Hyalangium gracile: one gene and its partner. The protein of the gene in region 1 binds, or shares a complex with, the protein of each later gene. Links are inferred from orthologs where the notes say so. Each region holds a gene or a part of one and is shown in the gene's direction. Other genes may lie near its edges.

Region 1 (4,012 bases):
TGAAGGTGACGTGGGATCTGGAGCCTCGCGAGCACGCCGAGCGAGAGGACAAGAAGGCCGGTCTGGCTCGCTAGCGAGCCGCCTCGCAACCCTTTACTGAGAGAGTCGGAGCCAAAATCATGGCCGAGTTGATGTACCGCGAGGCGCTGAACCAGGCGCTCGCCGAGGAGATGGAGCGCGACGCCAACGTCTTCCTGATTGGTGAGGAAGTGGGCCGCTACAACGGCGCGTTCAAGGTGTCGCTGGGGCTGCTGGACAGGTTCGGGAGCGCGCGCATCATCGACGCGCCCATCTCCGAGCTGGGCTTCGCGGGCCTGGGCGTGGGCGCGGCGATGGTGGGCCTGCGTCCGGTGGTGGAGATGATGACGTGGAACTTCGCCATCCTGGCGATGGACCAGATCGTCAACAACGCGGCCAAGCTGCGGCACATGTCCGGCGGCCAGCTGCGCTGCCCCATCGTGTTTCGCGGCCCGGGTGGCGCGGGCGGCCGGCTCTCCAGCCAGCACAGCCAGGCGCTCGAGGCCAACTACGCCCACTTCCCGGGCCTGAAGGTGATCGCGCCGGCCACGCCCGCGGACGCCAAGGGCATGCTCAAGTCGGCCATCCGCGACGAGAACCCCGTCATCATGTTCGAGGGCGAGCGGCTCTATGCCATCAAGGGCGAGGTGCCCGAGGGTGAGCACGTCGTCCCCATCGGCAAGGCGGACGTGAAGCGCGAGGGCAAGGACGTCTCCATCATCACGTGGAGCCGCATGTACTACTTCTGCGAGGAGGCCGCGAAGCAGCTGGAGCAGGAGGGCATCTCGGTGGAGATCCTGGACCTGCGCACGCTGCGGCCGCTCGACGAGGAGGCCATCCTGGCCACGGTGCGCAAGACGAACCGCGTCGTCATCGTGGAGGAGGGCTGGGCGCTGGCGGGTGTGGGCGCCTCGGTGGTGGACATCATCCAGTCCAAGGCGTTCGACGACCTGGACGCGCCGGTGGTGCGCGTGACGGGGCTCGACGTGAACATGTCCTACGCGGCCAACCTGGAGAACGCGACCCAGCCGGACGCGCCCAAGATCATCGACGCCGTGAAGAAGGTCCTCTACCGCGAGGGAGCCTGAGCCGTATGTCCACGCCCATCCCGATGCCTTCGCTCTCCCCGACCATGAAGGAGGGCAAGATCATCAAGTGGCTGAAGAAGGTAGGGGACAAGGTCTCGTCCGGTGAAGCGATCGCCGAGGTCGAGACCGACAAGTCCAACCTCGAGATCGAGGCCTACGACGACGGCGTCCTGCTGGAGATCGTCGTCGGCGAGGGAGAGATGGCCCAGGTGGGCGCTCCCATCGCCCATATCGGCGCCAAGGGGGAGAAGGTCCAGGCCGGCAAGGCCGCCGCGCCGGCTCCCTCCGCTCCGAAGGCCGAGGCTCCGAAGGCCGAGGCTCCGAAGGCCGAGGCTCCGAAGGCCGCCGCGCCCGCTCCGGCTCCCGCCGCCGCTCCGGCCGCGGGAGGAGGGGAGGGGATCGCCATCCCCATGCCCTCGCTCTCCCCGACCATGAAGGAGGGGAAGATCGTCAAGTGGCTCAAGAAGGAGGGGGACAAGGTCTCCTCCGGTGAGCCCATCGCCGAGGTGGAGACGGACAAGTCCAACCTCGAGATCGAGGCCTACGACGACGGCACGCTGTCGAAGATCGTCGTGGGCGAGGGCCAGGTGGCGACGGTGGGGGCTCCCATCGCGTACATCGCCGGCAAGGCAGGCAAGGCGGCTCCCGCGCCGGCTCCTTCCGCTCCGAAGGCGGAGGCTCCCAAGGCCGCTGCTCCGGCGCCGGCTCCTTCCGCTCCGAAGGCGGAGGCTCCCAAGGCCGCCGCGCCCGCTGGAGGCCGTGTCCGTGCCAGCCCGCTGGCGAAGCGGATGGCGCGGGACCGAGGCCTGGATCTCTCGGCGCTGCAGGGCTCCGGTCCGCTCGGCCGCGTGGTGAAGCGCGACATCGAGGCGGCGCTGGCCAAGGGGCCGCCCGCGGCCCAGAAGCCCGCGAAGGCTCCTGCGGCGGCGGCCCGGGCGGGTGTCAGGCCCGAGCCCCAGTCGGTGCCCATCTCGTCGATGCGCCGGGTGATCGCCCAGCGCATGACGGAGGTGAAGCCGGGCGTGCCCCACTTCTACCTGACGGTGGACGTGGAGATGGACGCGGCGATGAAGATCCGCGAGGAGGCCAAGGCGCTGGAGTCCAAGGTCTCCGTCAACGACATCATCGTGAAGGCGGCGGCCATCGCGCTGCGGCGCTACCCGAAGATCAACGTGTCGCTGCAGGGCGATCACATCCTGCAGTACGCGACGGCGGACGTGGGCATCGCCGTGGCGCTGGAGGAGGGGCTCATCACGCCCATCATCCGGGACGCGGATCAGAAGGGGCTGGCGGCCATCTCCGCCGAGTCCCGCGAGCTGGCCGAGCGCGCGCGCAAGCGGGCCCTCAAGCCGGACGAGTACACGGGCGGCTCGCTCACGGTGTCCAACCTGGGCATGTACGGCATCGACCAGTTCGTCGCCGTCATCAACCCGCCGCAGGCGTCCATCCTCGCGGTGGGCTCGGTGGCGGACAAGGCGGTGGTGCGCGACGGACAGATCGTCGCGCGGAAGATCCTCACGGTGACGCTCTCGTGCGATCACCGGGTGATCGACGGTGCCATCGGCGCGGAGTACCTGCGCGAGTTCAAGACGCTGCTCGAGCACCCGATGCGGCTGCTGTTCTAGTCGCCTCGCGAGCCCCAGGCCTCGCCCCCGATGAACGAGGGCGAGGCCGGGAGACTCACTCCTTCTCCTCGTCCATGTCCTGCTCGAGCCGGCGCTGGGCCTCGGTGACTTCGGCCTGCGCCTCGCGCGGGGTGCCGGTGGGCAGCTCCTCCTCGTGCTCCTTCGAGCGGCCCTGGATGCCGGGCCACGGCTCCGGCCGGGTGTCCTGCGCGTGCTCGATGTGCTCCACGTAGCCCTTGTCCTTCTTCTCCATCCTCTGCCTCCTCTTCGTGTCCGTGGAGATACGGTGAGGTGTGGAGGTGGAGGTAGCCATAGGCTGAGCAGGAGGGCGCCTGGCTTCTTGCTCGCTCAGCGGACGATGAAAAAAGCCCGCAATGTCCCCGTCGCCTGCTTAACTTCTCCTCAAATGAACGACGACATGACACGAGCCCGGTCCACCCTCGGCGATGGTGGGCCGGAGGCACGTGCGAAGCCGCCTCTCTCGCTCGCATCCCTGCTGCGGCAGGCGCTCCAGGGCGCGGTCTACCCGCTCTCCATGGAGCAGCTGAGCCGTGTGGCTCGGGAAAACGCCGCTCCGGCGGAGGTCCTCACCTTGTTGAGCGGCCTGCCTCGCGGAGAGTTCCGCTCGCTCGACGCGGTGGAGTTCGCCCTCGAGGGAGAAGCGCAGGACAGGGCTCGCGCGAGATAGGAACTCCGCGCGAACCCGACAGGGTATGCAGGTCTTGAGACGCGGTGCGTCACGAGTGCGCTCGCTCTCTGAGCGGCTTTGCTCGGGATGAAGATGCGGTGGCGGCGGGTGGCGTTATCCTGGGGTCATTCCAGGACGCCTCCCTCCTCGGCCTGGATCCCCTTCATGAGCCCGTACGATCTTCCCGCAGTCCTCTACTGTGACGACGACGCCCTGAACCTCCGGGTGTTCGACGCCAACTTCGGCCAGCGCTTCCGCATCTTCCGCTGCTCCTCGCCCAACGAGGCGCTGGCCCTGCTGGAGCAGCGGCGCGGAGAGATCGGCGTCGTCATCTCCGATCAGCGCATGCCGGGCATGAGCGGCGTGGAGCTGCTGGAGCGCGCCCGCACGCTGGCGCCCGACGCCAAGCGCATGCTCGTCACCGCCTACGCGGACCTGCAGGCGGTGGTGGACGCCGTCAACCGCGGCCAGGTGACGCGCTACTTCGTCAAGCCGTGGGATCGCGCGGAGATGCTGGCCGCGCTCGAGGACGCGCTGAAGATCGCGCGCCTGGAGCTGAAGATCCGCGAAGTCGAGAGCCGGATGATGAAGGC
Region 2 (4,086 bases), on another replicon or contig:
CCTTGGACACGCGGCCGTCCTTGCCGAATTCAGAGGGGCAGCCAGTCATCGCCAGGACTGAAAGGAGCACGATTCCGGCTTGAAGCCCCCGCATGAGGCCCTCCCGTGAAGGACGTACAAACCTACCAGCGCGACTCCAGCAGCGTCCACGTCACGGCGCGTGGCGAGGATCGACGCATGGCTCCAGCGGCCTCCTACCGCGTCCCGCTCGCCTCCAACTCGTAGAACGCGATCCTCGGAAGCGCGGGGAACACGCTGATCGCCTCCACGTCCAGCAGCGGCACCGGGAGCGTGCACGTCTCCCACTGGCCGGTTCCCTTGAACTGGCACACGGTGGGGTTCACGAAGAACGTGTCGCGCTCCTGATCCTCCATGCCCACCCCCGGTGGCAGCCGGACGATGGCGCGCAGGCTCCCCGCTCCCTTCGCCCGGACGCGCAGCGAAGTGAGCTGCTTCAGCGGTGGCTCGAACTGGCCCCGCAGCGCGCCGTCCGCCTCCCACCGGGGCGTCCGCCCGTTGCCCAGGTCCACCCCGGACCTCTCCTTCCCATCGAACGCGTGGCTGCCGGCCTCCGCCCCCGTTATCTGCGCGGGAGTCATGGGCGTGGGCGAGCCAGCCGGGGCCGTCGCCAGTCCGGTCAGCTCGCCGGCCTGCGCCCCCTGGTGCACCACGGCGGCGCTCACCACGGCCGCGGGCAGGTGTCCCGCCCCCGCGCACCTCGGAGCCAGCGCGCTCAGCAGCGGCCGAAGCGGCTCCTGGAACTTCCCTCCCGTCGTCGCCGCCGGCACCAGGGCCAGACGCACCAGGGCCGCGCACGCCGCCGGGGTGCCAGGGCCCGCGTTCTCCAGGTACCAGAGCGCCTCGGCCGTGTCCCGGGTGTGGCCCGTGGACCCCTCCATCAGCACCCGGGCGACGCCGCCCGCGCAGGCATTCGTCTCGGCGGGGCACCGCTGGCACAGCGCCTTCAGCAGCCCTCGGGCCGGCGTGTCGCCCGCCGCCATCGGAGCCCGGACGGCCAGGGCGGCGCCCAGCTCGCAGGCCCGCACGGGGGGCTCCAGGCAGGCCTCCAGCTTCCGCTGGGCCTCTGCCAGGGCGGCGGCATCCTCCGGGTTGCGCACCACCGCGTCCAACGTCCGGTCGAGCGTGACGCAGGCGGGCGAAGCCGAGGAGGAGGGGCCCCCGCCGGGGGCGGGCGCTTTGGGAGCCCCCTTGGGAGGGCCCGAGGGAGGTACCACGTCCACCTGCATTCCCGGCCCGGGGGAGGGGGGCTCCCCAGCCTCCTTGGGCTGCTTGGAATGGGTGGCCCAGTACAGGCGCGCGAAGACGATCAACGCCAGGACCATCAGCAGAAGCGTTCGGAGCGGAAAGCGGCGCAATGCAAACTCCTTGATTCCCACCGTGTGCGGGGGTTATCAGCCCCCCGCGCGTTCTACTCAACGGAGGCGAGTGTGGCTGAGACGTTCGACGTGGTGATCATCGGTTCTGGCCCTGGCGGCTACGTGGGAGCCATCCGGGCGGCCCAGCTCGGCCTGAAGACGGCCCTCATCGAGAAGGACAAGCGGCTGGGCGGCACCTGCCTCCACCGTGGGTGCATCCCCACCAAGTCCCTGCTGTGGACGGCGGCCCTGTACCACCACATCCACGAGGCGGCCGACTTCGGCATCGACGTGACCAACCCCACCATCAACTGGGCCAACGCCCAGAAGCACAAGGAGAAGGTGGTCACCAAGGGTGCCAACGGCATCGACTTCCTCATGAAGAAGAACAAGATCACGGTCGTCAAGGGCCATGGTCGCATCGCCGGCAAGGGCAAGGTGGAGGTCACCGCCGAGGATGGCTCCAAGCAGACCCTGGAGACCAAGAACATCATCATCGCCACCGGCTCGGTGCCCAAGTCGCTTCCCAACGTCCAGGTGGACCACAAGCGGGTGCTGAACAGTGACTCCATCCTCCTGGTCGACCGCATCCCCAAGAGCCTGATCGTCATCGGCGCGGGCGCGGTGGGCTGCGAGTTCGCCTCCGTCTTCAACCACGTGGGCAGCCAGGTCGCCATCGTCGAGTACATGCCCAACCTGCTGCCCATCGAGGACATCGACGCCTCCAAGGAGCTGGAGCGGCACTTCAAGCGCCGCAAGATCGATCTGCACACCGGCGCCAAGGTGGAGAAGGTGGAGCACACCGCCACCGGCGTGAAGGTGACCATGTCCGTGGGCAGCGAGACCAAGACGATCGAGGCCGAGCTGCTCCTGTCCGCCGTGGGCCGCGCCCCCGTCACCGAGGACATCGGCCTGAAGCACACCAGCATCCAGACGGACCGTGGCTTCATCAAGGTGGACTCGATGATGCGCACCTCCGAGCCCAACGTGTACGCCATTGGCGACGTGATCCCCACGGCCATGCTGGCGCACGTGGCCAGCGCCGAGTGCGTGCTCGCCGTGGAGCACATCGCCGGGAAGAACCCCCAGCCCATCAACTACGATCACGTCCCGTCCGCCACGTACTGCTACCCCGAGGTGGCCTCGGTGGGCCTCACCGAGAAGAAGGCCAAGGAGCGCGGCTACGACGTGAAGGCGGCCGTCTTCCCCTTCAGCGCCGTCACCAAGGCCTCCATCTCCAACGAGGGCATCGGGATGATCAAGGTCGTCTCCGACAAGAAGTACGACGAGGTGCTGGGCGTGCACCTGGTGGGCCCGCACGCCACCGAGCTCCTCGCCGAGGCCTGCGTCGCCCTGCGCCTGGAGATCACCACCGAGGAGCTCGCGCACACCATGCACGCGCACCCCACGCTCTCCGAGATCATGAAGGAAGGCGCCGAGGCGACGCTGGGTCACCCGATCCACATCTGATGCAAAATCCAACGGCGCGCCTCCCCGATGTGGAATGCCACGGGGTTGCCCGCGCTGTGAGTGGGGGCGCCCGCACGGACGGTCGCAGCCACTCTCGAGCCTGGAAGCCCTGGGAACCTCTCAGGCTTCCAGGCTTTTTCATTGGGGGCTCGGGCGCCTCCGAGCCAGGGCTCCCCGGAGCTGGGGGTTGCGTGTACGATCCTTGCAACCGAACGCTGAGTCCTTCTGCGCTGGTCGGGAGACACCCCCATGCACGTCGTGCGATTCGCTTCGGTCCTCGTGATGCTCCTGCTGCTGGGAGCCTGCAGTGAAGGTGGCAAGGTCTCCGTGGCGGGCGTCACCGAGCCCGCGAAGGCCGCCGCGGGAAGTCGCTCCGACACGACCCCGGAGCGCAAGAAGATCGCCCTGGTGATGAAGACGCTCACCAACCCCTTCTTCATCGACATGGAGAAGGGGGCGCGGCGCGCGGAGAAGGAGCTGGGCATCGAGCTGCTCGTGAAGACGGCCTCCCAGGAGACCTCGATCGAGCAGCAGATCCAGATCGTCGAGGAGCTGATCCGCATGAAGGTAGATGCCATCGCGATCGCCCCGGGGGACTCGGTGCGCCTGGTGCCCGTGCTGAAGAGCGCGCAGGAGGCCGGCATCCGCATCGTCAACATCGACAACCGGCTGGAGCCGGAGACCATGAAGAAGCTGGGGCTGGCCCACGTCCCCTTCATCAGCGTGGACAACGAGAAGGCGGCCTACGAGTCGGCGCGCATCATCGCCCAGGGCGTCCAGAAGCCCACCCAGGCCGCCATCCTCGAGGGCATCCGCAGCGCCGACAACGCGCGCCAGCGCAAGGCCGGTGCCGAGCGCGCCTTCAAGGAGAACCCGCTCATCAAGGTGGTGGCCACGGAGACGGCCAACTGGAAGATCGACGAGGGCTACGAGGTGACGCGCCACCTCTTCTCCGTCCATCCGGACATCGGCCTGCTGTTCTGCGCCAACGACATGATGGCGCTGGGCGCGCTCAAGTACATCAAGGAGTCCGGCCGCCAGGGCGTGAAGGTGGCCGCCTATGACGCGCTGGAGGACGCGCGAGAGGCCGTGAAGTCCGGGCGGATGGCGGTCACCGTCGATCAGCAGGCCGCCGAGCAGGGCTACCAGGGAATCCTCCTGGCGCGCCGCGCGATCGATGGCGAGCCCTTGCCCGAGCTCGTCCTCGTCGAGACGCGTCTGGTGATGGCAGAGAAGCTGC

What was found. The genes of interacting proteins can lie anywhere in the genome.
Region 2: the proteins of KY572_RS26785 (region 1) and lpdA are in contact, whole or in part, in a crystal structure (PDB 1EBD), measured with the Geobacillus stearothermophilus proteins. The link is inferred for Hyalangium gracile from one-to-one orthologs. Residues at the interface, in WP_033016211.1 of Geobacillus stearothermophilus: Ile130, Ala131, Met132, Pro133, Arg136, Arg140, Glu141, Asn155, Arg157; in WP_049624544.1 of Geobacillus stearothermophilus: Pro340, Ser341, Asp344, Tyr345, Arg403, Asp406, Val408, Glu431, Ala432, Gly433, Asp438.

What each region holds. Positions count from the first base shown.
Region 1 is NZ_JAHXBG010000014.1:24,443-28,454, reverse strand. Bases 572-3,421 are described here. They hold KY572_RS26785 (pyruvate dehydrogenase complex dihydrolipoamide acetyltransferase), read left to right. Parts: upstream 572-1,111; coding sequence 1,112-2,731; downstream 2,732-3,421. Other genes in these bases: KY572_RS26775 (DUF2795 domain-containing protein), read left to right, coding at 3,150-3,419; KY572_RS26780 (hypothetical protein), read right to left, coding at 2,787-2,984; KY572_RS26790 (pyruvate dehydrogenase complex E1 component subunit beta), read left to right, coding at 572-1,106. Also shown: pdhA (pyruvate dehydrogenase (acetyl-transferring) E1 component subunit alpha), read left to right, coding at 1-74; more of KY572_RS26790, read left to right, coding at 120-571; KY572_RS26770 (sensor histidine kinase), read left to right, coding at 3,585-4,012.
Region 2 is NZ_JAHXBG010000005.1:52,453-56,538, reverse strand. Bases 724-3,647 are described here. They hold lpdA (dihydrolipoyl dehydrogenase), read left to right. Parts: upstream 724-1,448; coding sequence 1,449-2,846; downstream 2,847-3,647. Other genes in these bases: KY572_RS11320 (sugar ABC transporter substrate-binding protein), read left to right, coding at 3,096-3,647; KY572_RS11330 (hypothetical protein), read right to left, coding at 724-1,376. Outside these bases: more of KY572_RS11330, read right to left, coding at 195-723; more of KY572_RS11320, read left to right, coding at 3,648-4,086. UniProt on the Escherichia coli protein: Lipoamide dehydrogenase is a component of the glycine cleavage system as well as of the alpha-ketoacid dehydrogenase complexes.